One region of the Streptomyces sp. NPDC004051 genome, then DNA from elsewhere that is predicted to be linked to it. Evidence: riboswitches for the same ligand, from Rfam matches in the RefSeq annotation. Region 1 holds a riboswitch; the other holds the start of a gene.

Region 1 (7,342 bases):
CGGGGCGCCCGAACACCCACGGACCCGTGGAAAAATGGGGGTCGGCACGGATGGCGCACAGCCGGAACAGCGACCACGCTGGGGCGTGGCGGCCCACGTGCCCGCGCCCCCGGGACCGACGGGCCGCCGGAACGCTCCCGCCGCACCGGGAGTCCACGGCAGACAGTACGGCAGACGGCGCACGGTGAGCAGGGGTGAGGAGGTGGTACCGGGTGCCACTGTTCTGGCGGATCTTTCTGCTGAACGCCGTCGTACTGATCACGGCCACCGCCCTGCTGCTCGGACCGGTCACCGTCTCCACCCCGGTCCTGCTCACCGAGGCCGCCGTGCTCACCGTGGGGCTGGCCGCCATGCTCTTCGCCAACGCGCTGCTGGTGCGCGTCGGCCTCGCCCCGCTGCAGCGCGTCACCCGCGCCATGTCCACCACCGACCTGCTCCGCCCGGGTCAGCGCCCCGAGGTCACCGGGCGCGGGGAGATCGCCGAGCTGATCAGCACGTACAACACGATGCTCGACCGGTTGGAGGACGAACGCGCCACGAGCAGCGCCCGCGCCCTCTCCGCGCAGGAGGACGAACGGCGCCGCATCGCCCAGGAACTGCACGACGAGGTCGGCCAGAGCCTCACCGCCGTCCTGCTCCAGCTCAAGCGGGTCGCCGACCACGCCCCGGTGGAGCTGCGCGAGGAGCTGAGCCTGGTGCAGGAGACCACCCGGAGCAGCCTGGACGAGATCCGGCGCATCGCCCGCCGGCTGCGCCCCGGTGTCCTGGACGAACTCGGGCTCGCCAGCGCTCTCAAGGCCCTCACCACCGAGTTCGGCGCCTCCACCGGCCTGATGGTCCAGCACCGCCTCGACCCCGACCTGCCCGACCTGGGACCGGAGGCCGAACTGGTCCTCTACCGGGTGGCCCAGGAAGGGCTCACCAACATAGCCAGGCACGCGCAGGCCCGCCGCGCGGAGGTCTCCCTGCGCCGCACCCCCACCGGAGTCGACCTCCAGGTCCGGGACGACGGTCACGGCATCGGCGCCGCGGCCGAGGGCGCCGGTATCCGGGGGATGCGCGAACGGGCCCTGCTCGTCGGCGCCGACCTCGACGTGGGTCCCGCTCCCGGCGGCGGGACCCGGGTGTGCCTCGCCGTGCCCGTTCCCGTACGGGGTCCCGCGCCCGTGCGGGCCGTGCCGACCGTGACCGCCGCTCCCGACCGGAGACGCCGAACATGACCGACCCGGCTCCCGCCAGCACTCCCACCGGCCCCGCCGAGGGTCCGCCCCCCACCCGTATCCTCCTCGCCGACGACCACGCGCTGGTCCGCCGGGGCGTACGCCTCATCCTCGACGGCGAACCGGACCTGACGGTCGTCGCCGAGGCCGACAACGGGGCCGAAGCCATCGAGCAGGCCCGCGTCCACGAACCCGACCTGGCCATCCTCGACATCGCCATGCCCCGCCTGACCGGCCTCCAGGCGGCCCGCGAGCTCTCCCGCGCCCTCCCGCAGACGCGGATCCTCATCCTGACCATGTACGACAACGAGCAGTTCTTCTTCGAGGCGCTCGGCGCCGGCGCCTCCGGATACGTCCTCAAGTCCGTCGCCGACCGCGACCTGGTGGAGGCCTGCCGGGCCACCATGCGCGGCGAGCCGTTCCTCTACCCGGGCGCCGTCAACGCCCTGATCCGCAACTACCTCGAACTCGCCCGGGACGGCCGGAACCTGCCCGCCAAGGCCATCACGGACCGGGAGGAGGAGATCCTCAAACTGGTCGCCGAGGGGCACACCTCGCAGCAGATCGCCGATCTCCTCGTCATCAGTCCCAAGACCGTGGAGCGCCACCGCGCCAACCTGCTGGCCAAGCTCGACCTGAAGGACCGGCTGGAACTCACCCGGTACGCCATCCGGGTCGGCCTGATCGAGCCCTGATCGAGCCCGGTCCGTCACCGGAGCCGACACCCGGGCGCCCGGTCCGTCACCGGAGCCGACACCCAGGGGCCCGGACCGGTCCTACCGCTCGGCCTCGGCGGGCAGGGGCTCCGCCTCCCGGTCGCGTCCGGTGTCCAGGTCGGGCGCGGGCCCGTCGTCCGGAGCGTCGGGCGGGGCCCCGGGTGGGGGCCCGTGGTCGGACCGCCGTGCCCGTACGGCGCGCAGGGCGCGCGCGAGCAGATCGGCCCGTCCGGCGAGCACCGGGCCGAGGACGGCGAGGACGAGCACGTATCCGGCGATGAACGCGGTGAGCCGGCCGTCCAGCCCCGCGCCGGTGGCCATGGCGGCCAGGATCAGCGCGAACTCACCCCGGGCGACGAGCGTGGTCGCGATGTCGGCGGCGATGTCGGCGCCGTAGCGGTACAGGCGGGCGACCAGCAGGCCCGCGGCCAGGTTCATGGTGAGGGTCAGCACCACGGCGACGGAGACCGGACCGGCGACGGAGGCGATGTCACCGGGGTCGATGGCCAGCCCGAAGGCGAAGAAGAAGATCGCCGCGAAGGCGTCGCGCAGCGGATGCACCAGGGTGCGGATCCGGGGTGCGGAGGGAGTGCCGGCCACGATCAGGCCGACCATGAACGCGCCGATGGCGTCGACGACCCCGAGCACCTCGGAGACGCCCGCGACCAGGATCGCGGTGCCGAGGAAGGTGACGACCAGCAGCTCGTTGTCGCGCACCGCCAGCAGCCGGCCGAACAGCCGGCCGCCGAAGCGGGCGGCGACGGCGAGCACCATCAGGAAGCCGAACGCCTTGGCCGCCTGGAGCGCCATGTCCGTGAGGCCCCGGGCGTCGCTGAGAACGGGCTGCAGGGCGGCGAGATAGAGGGCGAGGAAGATGTCCTCGACGACGGTGACGCCGAGGATGAGGCGGGTCTCGGGCCGGCCGATGTGGCCCAGCTCGATCAGGATCTTCGTGACGATCGCCGAGGAGGAGATGCCCAGCACCCCGGCGAGCACCAGGGCCTCCCGCGCGCCCCAGCCGAGGGCGAACCCGAAGCCCAGTCCCGCGCCGACGTTGAGCAGCAGGTAGATGCCGCCGGCGGTGAGCAGCCGTCTGCCGCCCCGTCTCAGATCGTCGAGGTGGAACTCCAGCCCCAGGTAGAAGAGGAGCAGGACGAGACCGAGCGCCGAGAGCATCCCGAAGTCGTGCGCGTCCTCGACCAGGACCGGGCCCGGGGTGTGCGGGCCGAGCAGGATGCCGGCGAGCATGAACAGGGGGATGGTCGGCAGTCCGATCCGGCTGCCGAGGCGGGCGAGGAACGCGGCGGCGAGGAAGGCGCCGCCCATGGCGAGCAGTGTGTCGGCATGTCCCACGGGCCACCGCCTTCCACAGCACGGGAACGGAGCGTGATCTCATCGACTGAGCCGAGTGGGGGCCGCTCCTTCGCGTCGATGGGGGTTCTTCGCCATACAGAGCCGCGGGCGGTGCGTCGGGGACCACAGAGGGGTCCGGGAGCCACTTGTCGCCTTCCCACGCTCACATCCGGCCCCACGCGACGACCATCCGTGGCACCACTCATGTCTGAGGGAGGGCGACACCCACGTGGGCCCCGGCCCGGCCCACGATCCGCTTGTCAGACTTGAGTCAGTTCAGTGGTCCGCGGCCCCGCGGTCCCGACCCCGTCCCCAGGAGCGCGTCGATGCCCCACCCGTACGTCCTGCTGTCCGCCGCCGTCTCCCTGGACGGCTACCTCGACGACACCGGCCCCGAGCGGCTGCTGCTGTCCGGTCCGGCCGACTTCGACCGGGTCGACGAGGTGCGGGCGTCGGTCGACGCGATCCTGATCGGCGCCGGCACGATCCGCGCCGACAACCCCCGCCTGCTGGTCAACTCGCCCGAGCGGCGGGCCGCCCGGGTCGCCGAGGGCCGGCCCGAGTACCCGCTGAAGGTCAGCGTCAGCGGCTCCGGCGACCTGGACCCGACGGCGCGGTTCTGGCACACCGGCGGCGAGAAGGTCCTCTACACGACCGACGAGGGCGCCGAACGCGCCCACGCGCACGGCCTCGCCACCGACGTCGTACCGCTCGGCGCCGCACTCGACTGGCGGCGGCTCCTCACGCACCTGTACGACGTGTACGGCGTCCGGCGGCTCATGGTGGAGGGCGGCGGCCTGATCCACACCCAGCTCCTCACCCAGGGCCTCGCCGACGAGCTCCAGCTGGTCCTCGCCCCGCTCTTCGTCGGCGACCCGGACGCCGCCCGCCTCTTCGGCCCCGGCGCCTATCAGGGCGGCCGGCTGCGGCTGCTGGAGACCCGCCCGGTCGGCGACGTCGTCCTCATGCGCTACGAGCCCACCGCCCCCGGCGCCGGCCCGCTCCCCGTCGCCGCCGACCACCACTGGCTGGCCCTCGCCTGCGAACTGGCGGCCCTGTGCCCGCCGTCGGAGACGGCCTTCAGCGTGGGCGCGGTGGTGGTCGCGGCCGACGGCACCGAACTGGCCCGCGGCCACTCCCGGGAGGGCGGCGACCCGCTGGTGCACGCCGAGGAGGCCGCCCTCGCCAAGACCGACCCCACGGATCCACGGCTCACGACCGCCACCGTGTACTCCAGCCTGGAGCCCTGCGCGCGCCGCGCCTCGCGCCCGGCGCCCTGCGCTCGGCTGATCCTGGACGCGGGGGTGCGGCGGGTGGTCACCGCCTGGCGGGAGCCGGACACCTTCGTGGCGGACGCCGACGGCAGCGGGGTGCTGGCCTCCGGGGGCGCCCGGGTCGTCGTACTGCCCGAGCACGAGGAGGCGGCCACGGCGCCGAACGGCCATCTGGTCGGCCGGTGACGAGACGACGGCGGTGACGGCGGCGGCGATGGCGAAGGCGGTGGCGGCGACGGCGAGGCGATGAGGAGTGTGCGGAGTGTCCCCCGCATGCCGTATGCTGGTGACACAACGACGCGGGGTGGAGCAGCTCGGTAGCTCGCTGGGCTCATAACCCAGAGGTCGCAGGTTCAAATCCTGTCCCCGCTACTGAAGGCCGAGGGCCGGAATCCGAAAGGGTTCCGGCCCTCGGTCGTTCTCGGCTTCCGCGCCGCTGTCACGCCAGGTGATCGGGTCGGCGCGCTGCGCATAACAACTGATAAACCGTCAGTTTCAATGTGACGCGTGAGGCATGGTCAACTCGCCCGACTTTGCCCGACCGTGGCGCTTAAGTCCGCGTGGAAATCGTTAACGATCAAGAGGAACGGCTTGGAATCCGGCCCCCACCTCTATTAACGTTCGATAACGCAGCGCGGTCGTCCCAGCCGTCACACGAGTCGGCTCCGTGCGCATGCGCCGAATCCCGTAAGGGAACCGGGGAACCAACATCTTGGGGTGAATCGCGTGGACGCCCCCGTGGAGACACGGAGCGTGTACGCGCGTAGGAGACCTTCCTGCTCCGAACCCGTCAGCTAACCCGGTAGGCGAGAAGGAAGGAAAGGAGTACGCCCAGGTGGCGTCGAACCGGCCTGCTCCCGAGGCCCCCTTCATGCCGAGCCAGTACGACGGCGACCCCTTCGTCTACGGCGGTGCCCGCCCCGACGAGGGCCCCTTCGAGGAGTGGAACCCCACCGAGGAGTCCGTCCGCCCCGTGCGCGGCCGGCACCGTGTCGGCAAGCAGCGCGGCGGAGGTCTCGCCCGCAGCTCCACGGTCCTGGGCGTCGGCGTCATAGCGGCGGTCGCCGGTGGCGGCATGGCCAGCGCCCAGACCGGCAAGCCGCCGGTCTCGATCTCGATGCCGGACCTTCCCTCTGTCGGTTCCCTCATCGCCGACGAGGAAACCCCCGCGGGCTCCGCCACCGCGCTCAGTGACATCGGTACGGTCGCCGACGAGGTCACTGAGCAGGGCGGCTCCGACGCCGGCGAGGCGCTGCACGCCCGGATCATGGCCCAGGTCGAGCAGCAGCAGAGCCAGGCCGAGGACAAGGCCGCCGCCGAGGCCGCCGCCGCCGCGGAGCAGGAGGCCAAGGAGAAGGCCGCCGCCGCGAAGAAGGAGGCGGAGGAGAAGGCCGCCGAGGAGAAGCGGAAGGCGGAGGAGGAGGCCAAGCAGAAGGCCGAGGCCGAGCGCCTCGCCGAGCTGGCCCGGCAGTACGCGCTGCCCACCTCCTCGTACACCATTTCCTCGACCTTCGGTCAGGCCGGCGCCTACTGGGCCTCCGGCCAGCACACCGGCCTGGACTTCGCCGCCCCCACGGGCACGCTGATCAAGGCGGTCCACACCGGCACGATCACCTCCGCCGGGTGGGACGGCTCCTACGGCTACAAGACCGTGCTGACGCTCGACGACGGCACCGAGATCTGGTACGCCCACCAGTCCTCCATCAACGTCAGCGTCGGCCAGCAGGTCAACACCGGCGACGTGATCGGCCGCGTCGGCTCCACCGGCAACTCCACCGGCGCCCACCTCCACCTGGAGGTCCACACCGCCGGCTCCGGCGCGGGCATCGACCCGCTGGCCTGGCTCCAGTCCAAGGGCCTCACCGTCTGAGACGACCACAGCCCCGGCAGTTCTGACGACGACCCCCCGACGTCAGGGCTGCCGGTCAGGCGTTTTCAGGGGCGGTACGTCTCAGGGGCGGTACGGGTACGCGTACGGGTTCGGCCGGTACGCGGAATGCCCGAGGTGGGCGGGACGCGCGGGGTACGGGGCATACGAGAGGGCCGTCGCGCCGTGCACGCCGTACACGCCGTACGCGCCGTGCACCGGCCAGAGCGGCACGGGCGGCGCGGTGGCGCGGGCCGCGTGCTCCAGGGCCGGGCGGGCCGCGTCGCGGCGGCGCCACAGCTCCCGCAGCAGCTCCCCCTCCCGCGCGGCGAAGTCCGTGCCCACGCGGCCGCGGCGCGCCCGGTGCCGCAGGAACGCCAGGGACGTCGCGTACGCCTCGTACCGCACCACCGTCCGGGCCGCCTCCCGGCCCCCGTGCCGGCGCGCGTACCGCCGGGCGAGGCGCCGGGCCCGCATCGAGCCGAGGGCGAACGGCTGGGCCGGGCTCAGCCAGCCGGCGGCGACGTACACGGGCAGTTCCGTGCGCACGGTCCGCAGCTCGCGTTGCCGCGTCCACACCACCAGCCAGGTCAGCAGGCCGAACGACGGCACCATGAACGCCCCGTACACGGCGAAGAAGCCGTACTCGCCGAGGACCGAGGAGCCGTTCCACAGCGCGTGCATGCCCATCGCGAGCAGCAGACCGCCCAGCGGCGGCAGGACGCGCCACCGGCGCCGACGTTCGACGGCGAGCGCGGCGATGCCGAAGCCGATGCCGGTGAGCACGGTGAAGAGCGGGTGCGCGAACGGCGACATGACGACGCGGACGAAGAAGGTCGCCGCGGTGACGGAGGAGACACCGCTGCCGCCGGTGAGCTGGTCGGTGCCGAAGGCGTTGCCCAGGTAGAGGAT
Region 2 (7,342 bases), on a different contig from region 1:
GTCGACTGGATCGGCTACAACCAGTACAACTACTACCGCTGCCACAGGACGAAGTGGCTGACCTTCGAGCAGACCCAGACGGCGACGCACGACTGGATCCGCGAGAACGTCTCCGCCGACAAACCGCTGATGCTCTCCGAGTTCGGCTCGGCGGCCGACGCGTCGCGGCCGGAACGGCAGGCCGAGTGGTACGCGCAGGTGCCGTCCGTGCTGAAGGGGCTGGAGGGGGTCAAGGCCGCGCTCCAGTGGAACCACCGCGATCCCGGACCGCACTGCGATCTGGCCGTGGCCAACGAGGCGGCGTGGGAAAGCCTGCGCGAGGTGGTGTCCGACCCGCACCTGAACCAGCCGACGAAGTGACGTGACCGGGCGGTCGTCCTCGGACCGCCCCTGCGGCGACCGCCCGGTCCGTTCAGCCCGCGAACTCCGGGCCGCGCAGGGCCGCTCGGGCGTGCCGGTACCAGCGCCAGCCGATCGTCCTCGGGCCGTCGCGGTAGGGGGCGACCCGGGCGCCGTCGCCCGCCAGCCAGGCGGCGACGTCGGCGACGGTGTGGCCGCGGCGGACGATGAGGCGGGCGATGCGGTAGCGCTCGTCGCGGTCCGAGCTGAGCGCGTGCCGTACCGCGGTCGCCGTCTCGTAGCCGGCGCGGGACGCCATGGCCCGCACCCGGGGGCTGTTGTAGCCGTGCGGGTAGGCGAGGTGGGGGACAGGGTGGCCGAGGGCGTCCTCCAGCACGGCCTTGGAGTCGACCAGTTCGGCGCGCAGCCGCCCGGCGGTCAGGGTGTCCAGCTGGGCGTGGCTGACCGTATGGCTGCCGATCTCCATGCCGGAACGTTCCAGCTCCGCCACCCGGTCCAGGGTCATCATCGGAGCCGGCGGGAGCAGGCTGCGGCCGTCCGGGGTGATGGCGCCGGTGGTGAGGTACGCGGTGGCGGGCAGGGCGCGTTCGGCCAGCGCCTCCGCGGTGGGGCCGGGCAGGTCCGCGAAACCGTCGTCGAAGGTGAGGAGCACCGGCCGGGGCGGCAGCGGCGCGCGCCCGGCCAGATGGCCGGCGAGCGCGCTGATGGTGACGGGCGTGCGGCCGCTGTCCACGACGGCGTCCAGATGGGCCGCGAACTGCCGGGGCGTGACGGTGAACTCGGCGATCCAGTCGGGCGGATCGTCCATCACGGCGTGGTAGAGGAACACGGGGATGGCCGCCGGGCCCCGCGGGGGCGCCGTCATCTCGTCCCCCTTCCCGTCGTCCGGCTCCCCGTCGTCCGGCTCCCCGCCGCCCGCCGGGCCCGCAGATAGCCGACCGGTCCGTACAGCATCCCCTTGCGCTGCAGACGTGAGAGGCGGCGTGGCCAGGGATGCGTGCGGGTGCCGTGGTCGCCCGGCGCGACCCCCCGGCCACCGGAGGCGCCGCCGTCGCCCCCGCCGGTGTCCCGTACGGCGGTCAGCCCGCGGGCGTGGGACAGCCCGCGGGGCACCCGGGCGAGGAACGCCGGCAGCAGCGCGGGCCGGGCGACCAGGATCGCGGTGAGGTAGGCGGTGAGCCCGGCGCCGTAGCCGAACGCCTGGGTCTCCAGATCGGCCCAGGTCTCCCGGTGGTGGTGCCACACCAGCGCGCCGGGCGTGTAGTGGAGTCTGTGCCCCTGGGTGAGGACCCGGACGAACCCGTAGAGGTCGTCGCCGCCCCGGGCGGGCGTCCCGGCGCCGGTGGCCGGGTCGAAGCCGCCGACCCCGCGCAGCACCTCCGCACGGAACGCCATGTTCGCACCGGAGCCGAACCGGCCCGCGGTGAAGGGGAACAGCGGCTCGTCGCGGGGCGGGTCCTTCGGGTCGTACGTCGTCGGGGTGAACCCCTTCGCGAAACCGCCGTGGCTCTCCAGCAGGACCTGGGCCGGGGTGCGGAGCCGGGCGGGCAGGATCAGGCCGGTGGCACAGCCGAGTCCGGGGTCGGCCGCGAAGGGCGTGGTCAGCTCGGTGAGCCAGCGGGGGTCGGCGACGACGTCGTCGTCGGTGAACGCCACCACCTCGCCGCGGGCGGCGGCGAGCCCGGTGTTGTGCGCGGTCGCCAGTCCGGCGACCGGTTCGCACACGTACCGCACGCGCTCCCCGTACTTCCGCTCCACCAGGTCACGCGTCCCGTCCGTCACGGGCGCGTTGTCGACGACGACGATCTCGAAGTCGGGGTGGTCCTGCGCGAGGAGCGAGTCGAGCGCTCGGGCGAGCTGTCCGGACCGCTCCCGGGTGGCCACGACGACCGAGGTGCGGGGCGGCGGCGGTCCGGCGGCCCCGGACCTCTCCGCGCCCTGCCCCTGTCCTGGCCCCCCGGCCGGCTCCCGTCCGTGCTCCGGCCCATGCTCCGGCCCGTGCTCCTGCCGTGCGAGCGCCGCCAGGACCGGTGCCGGATCGGCCCCCTCCGGCACCCGCCCCAGCAGCGTGCCCACCGGCCGGCCCGCCCGCCTGACCAGCACGAACACCTCTCCGTGCGTCACCGGTGGGCTGTCCGGACCGGGTCTGAGGGCGGTCTCCTCACCGTTCAGGTCCAGTTCGGCGACCTGAACCGCTCCGATGTCCAGGAACCGCCGTATCTCCTCCTGCGCACGTGCCGTGCGGGCCATGAGCCCTCCCCCTCCTCATGAACGGTCCTCATGAACGGTCCCCGCGAACTGCCCTGACGAACGGTCCTCACGAACGGCCCCTCATGACCGGCGCAGCCGCCCCGCCCCCTTCAACGCCCGTGACGCCAACGACGCGAGACGCGGGCGGGCGCGGACGAAGCCGTGCGCACGGCGTGCGGGCTCGCGGCGCAGCAGGTGCAGCGCGGCCCCCAGGCCCGGACGCGTCGCCTCCCCTTCGTGGACGGCGAGTTCGCCCGTTTTCAGCGAGTCCTTGTACTCGGCCGGGCCGCGCCCCATGTCGAGCAGGCCGATGCCCTCGCCGGCCGCCGCCTCCGCCATGCGCAGATGCAGCACCAGCCCCGGCGAGTACTTCGCGAACTCCACGTCGTACGCCGGGAACCAGCAGGCCAGGACCGAGGACGAGCGCAGACCGAAGTGCGCGGCGACGGGGCGGTCCCCGGCGTACAGGACGGACAGCGTGCCCGTGCACTCCGGTGCCCGGGTCTCGGCCAGGCGCCCCACGAGCCGCGTGATCCACTCCTGCGCGAACCGGTCGCGCCGCCCGGTCCTGCGGTACTGGGCCGACTTCCACTCGATGAGCGCGCGCAGCGCGGCCGGGTCGCGTTCGTCGAAGACGAACCGCACCGGTCCGGCCGCCTGGCGGCCGAGCCTGCGCTCCTTGGCCAGTGTGGTCTTCAGGAACTTCGGCGACTGGGCGCGCAGTACGGACTCGTAGGTCTCGTAGCCCTTCTCCACGTCGATGACATAGGTGGCGTGCTCCTCGGCCGCGTACGGGACGAACAGGGCCTGGCCCGCCTCCAGGTTGTCGAAGGCGAAGCTCGACACCGAGCAGGCGCGCAGCAGTTCACCGGTCTCCGGGGCGAGGCCCGGACGCAGGACGGCGCCCTGGCAGTCCGACACCCCGAGCCCGATCGCCCGGCCCTGCCCCAACGCGCCCCGCTCGTACGGCAGGAAGCCGGCCGGTTCGGCGGACGTCCCCTCGTACAGGACCGCCACCCGGGCCCGCGGCCGCACCCGGGACACGGCGGTGGCGAACTCCGGTTCCATGAAAGGGCTGCGTGGTGCGTCCGTCGCGGCGCGCAGCTCACGCCAGCGTTCCCGTTCACCCGCGCCGAGCTCCTCGAGCCTCAGCACACGTGTGCGTCCACTGCTCACCTGACCCCCCGATCAAGTCCCCCCTGGACTCTTGGAAGGTACCGCCCGGAACCCCCGGGCCGGTAGGTAGCGGACCATGTTGTCGCCAAGTGGTGCAGAGGCCTTCAACGGGTCCGTACCCGCTGATGACGGAAACGGCGGGGTGCGCGGCGACGGTGCGCAGGATAAGGGGTGCGGGTGGGCGGACGGGGGCGTTCCGGGTGAGGGTGAGTCGGGTGGGCCCGGTGTCCGTATTCTCTGATCATGGCCGCACCCACCGATTTCTCACTCATCGCCACCGACCTGGACGGGACGCTGCTGCGCGGCGACGACTCCCTCTCCGACCGGTCTCTCGCCGCACTGGCGCTGGCGACGCGGGCCGGTGCCCGGCACCTCGTGGTGACGGGCCGACCGGCGCCCGGGGTGCGGCCGCTCCTGGACAGACTGGGGAGCACGGGGCTCGCGGTGTGCGGACAGGGCGCGCAGGTGTACGACGCCGGCGCGAACCGGCTGCTGCACTCCGTCACGCTGGACCGGGAACTGGCGGAGACCGCGCTCGGCAAGATCGAGGCCGAGGTGGGGGAGGTGTACGCCGCGGTCGACCAGGACGGGGTCGACGGGCTCACCCTGATCGAGCCGGGCTACCGGATGCCGCACCCGACGCTGCCCTCCGTCCGGGTCGGGCGACGGGACGACCTGTGGGTGCTGCCGATCACCAAGGTGCTGTTGCGCCACTCCTTCCTGAGTGACGACGAGTTGGCGGAGACGGCGCGTTCGGTGGTCGGCTCGCTGGCCACGGTCACCATGTCGGGACCGGGCACCGTGGAGCTCCAGCCGTGCGGTGTCACCAAGGCGACGGGACTGGCGCTGGCCGCCGAGCACCTGGGGCTGAGCCGGGAACGGACCGTCGCCTTCGGCGACATGCCCAACGACATCCCGATGTTCCACTGGGCGGCCCACGGTGTCGCCATGGCCAACGCGCATCCCGAGCTGAAGGCGGTGGCCGACGAGGTCACCACGACGAACGAGGACGACGGCGTGGCCGTCGTCCTCGAGCGGTTGTTCGGCGCGGGGAGCGGGGCGGGGCGGGACGGCACACGCCCCACCACGTGCCGTTCCGGCCTCCGCCCCGACGGGTGACCCCGCGCACCGGGCGTGTCCCGGTGCGCCCGGACGTCCCAGTGGGCGACGTCCCAGTGGGCGATGTCTCAGTAGGCGCCGAAGACGTTGTCGATCGAGCCGTAGCGGTCCGCCGCGTAGTTGCAGGCGGCCGCGATGTTCGCGACCGGGTCGAACGGGTCGAAGGCCGTTCCGGGCACGTGGTACGCCTGGAAGGTCGGGTCGATGACCTGCAGCAGGCCCTTCGACGGGGTGCCGGCGACGGCGTTGGAGTCCCACAGGTTGATGGCCTGCGGGTTGCCGGAGGACTCGCGCATGATGTTGCGGTGGATGGAGTCGTAGCTGCCGGGGATGCCGTGCTGCGCCATGATCGACAGCGCCTCGCGGATCCAGCCGTCGAGGTTGTCCGGGTACGCCGTCGCGGTGCCGGCGGCGGCCGGGGCGGACGACACGGGGGCGGCGGAGGCGCTGGTGGCGCCGAAGACCGGGAGGGCGATCGCCGCGACGGTGGCGACGGCGAGGGAGCGGACGAGGCGGGTGCGGCCGAAGCGGCGCCGACCGGATGCGGGCGTGGCGGACATGGGTGCGTTCCTCTCCTACGCCTGCGAGGTGAGCTGTCGGGTTCGGGCGGGAGAGTGCCCGGCCGCGCCCCTGAGGGCGTGGCTTCACCCCGAGCCGTCCCGGTGAACCGGTCCGGCGACTTACCTGGGTCCCCCGCTCCTGCCGTGCGTGAGTGAGTTGATCGACGGGTGGTGCGGGCGGTGGCAGGATTCGGCGTCCGCCCGACAGGCCGGGAACGTATGCGAGAGCGCATGTCGGGAACAAGTGCGAACATTACGTATGACGCCGTTTGATCTTGTCTCGGGCTATTTGGGGGACTTGATCCTTTGCGGGCGTCAACGGTCAACTCGCGTGCGGTGAAAGGGAAGGCGTGCCCGCGGGGGAGGCGCGGGCGGGCCGGGTGGCGCGTGACCGACCTCACTGGCCGCACCGTGCGGACGCATTTGCCGCCAAGGGGAATTCCATTTCCAATTACGGCAAATCGGGCATCGGGGCGGGCAGGATGGGGTGTGTGCCGGGATGCGGTTCGGGGTGCGGGCGGGGAAAGGTGTTCGAAAAGTTGGTGAATGTCCCTTGTTGTCGACCGGTCGGAAACGATCTGATGGTGATCCGATGCCGGAGGGCGCCGTGACGTGCCGTCCAGGCGTGCTCGGACGGGCTCGGGGGAATGTGGGTGCTGGCGGTGATCGAAACATGACCGGATACGCTGACTCGAGTGATGTCAGCGACCTATCGACAACCAGCGACCCAGTGGTGAACGGTGCAAGACGTCTGAGCGTCAGTGGACACCAGCAGACAGGAGACCCCTCGTGACCGTCGTCGGGCCATTCGGGCTGAGCGTGCGGGACCAGGCTCTGGAAGCCGATGTCCGGGCCGGGATGACGGCTGTCGAGGAAGGGCTGCTCGAGGCCACCAAGAGTGAGGTCCCCTTCATCACGGGCGCCGCCCAGCACCTGGTGCGGGCCGGCGGCAAGCGGTTCCGGCCGCTGCTGGTGATGCTCGCCGCCCAGTTCGGCGACCCCCACGCGCCCGGCGTCGTACCGTCCGCCGTGGTCGTGGAGCTGACCCACCTGGCCACGCTGTACCACGACGACGTGATGGACGACGCGGGTGTGCGGCGCGGGGTGCCGAGCGCGAACACCCGCTGGGGCAACTCCGTCGCGGTCCTCACCGGCGACTTCCTCTTCGCGCGCGCCTCGCACATCCTGGCCGACCTCGGGCCGGAGGCCGTACGGGTGCAGGCGGAGGCGTTCGAGCGGCTGGTCTCCGGCCAGATCCTGGAGACCGCGGGACCGCAGGACGGCCGCGATCCGGTCGACCACTACCTGGACGTCCTCAGCGGCAAGACCGGTTCACTGGTCGCCGTCTCGTGCCGGTTCGGCGCCATGATGTCCGGCGCGGACGACGCGGTCGTGGACGTGCTGACCCAGTACGGCGAGCGGCTCGGGATCGCCTTCCAGCTCGCCGACGACGTGCTGGACATCGCCTCCGACTCCCACGAGTCCGGCAAGACCCCGGGCACCGACCTGCGCGAGGGCATTTCGACCCTGCCCGTGCTGCGGCTGCGCGAGCGGGCGGCCCGGCAGGGCCTGCCCGAGGACGTCGCGCTGTGCGAGCTGCTGGACTCCGACCTCAGTGACGACGGCCGGCACGCCGAGGCACTGCGCCTGCTGCGCGCGCACCCCGCGCTGGAGCAGGCCCGCCGGGACACCGTGCGCCATGCGCAGGAGGCCCGCGCGGTGCTGGCGCCGCTGCCGGAGTGCGAGTCGAAGACGGCCCTGGTCGAACTGTGCGACGCGGTGGTGCACCGGGCCGGCTGACCCGCCCGGCGCCCCGACCCCGACCCCGACCCCTACTGGTCGGGGGAGGGAACACCTCCTCGTGTCATACCGCAGCA

The links. Region 1 has a riboswitch for cyclic di-AMP ahead of ACWEQO_RS25695 (M23 family metallopeptidase). Riboswitches for the same ligand answer to the same signal wherever they lie in the genome.
Region 2: another riboswitch for cyclic di-AMP. It lies ahead of ACWEQO_RS06695 (transglycosylase SLT domain-containing protein); the one in region 1 lies ahead of ACWEQO_RS25695 (M23 family metallopeptidase).

What each region holds. Positions count from the first base shown of each region.
Region 1 is NZ_JBSGHG010000029.1:70,930-78,271, forward strand. It holds gene ACWEQO_RS25670 (HAMP domain-containing sensor histidine kinase) at 213-1,220, shown strand; gene ACWEQO_RS25675 (response regulator) at 1,217-1,915, shown strand; gene ACWEQO_RS25680 (cation:proton antiporter) at 1,997-3,289, opposite strand; gene ACWEQO_RS25685 (dihydrofolate reductase family protein) at 3,616-4,749, shown strand; tRNA gene ACWEQO_RS25690 (tRNA-Met) at 4,862-4,935, shown strand; cyclic di-AMP (ydaO/yuaA leader) riboswitch at 5,230-5,387, shown strand; gene ACWEQO_RS25695 (M23 family metallopeptidase) at 5,399-6,433, shown strand; gene ACWEQO_RS25700 (PrsW family intramembrane metalloprotease) at 6,515-7,342, opposite strand, start outside.
Region 2 is NZ_JBSGHG010000003.1:293,091-300,432, reverse strand. It holds gene ACWEQO_RS06720 (glycoside hydrolase family 26 protein) at 1-360, shown strand, start outside; gene ACWEQO_RS06715 (polysaccharide deacetylase family protein) at 413-1,225, opposite strand; gene ACWEQO_RS06710 (glycosyltransferase) at 1,222-2,610, opposite strand; gene ACWEQO_RS06705 (GNAT family N-acetyltransferase) at 2,692-3,765, opposite strand; gene ACWEQO_RS06700 (HAD family hydrolase) at 4,030-4,905, shown strand; gene ACWEQO_RS06695 (transglycosylase SLT domain-containing protein) at 4,974-5,465, opposite strand; cyclic di-AMP (ydaO/yuaA leader) riboswitch at 5,469-5,630, opposite strand; gene ACWEQO_RS06690 (polyprenyl synthetase family protein) at 6,255-7,265, shown strand.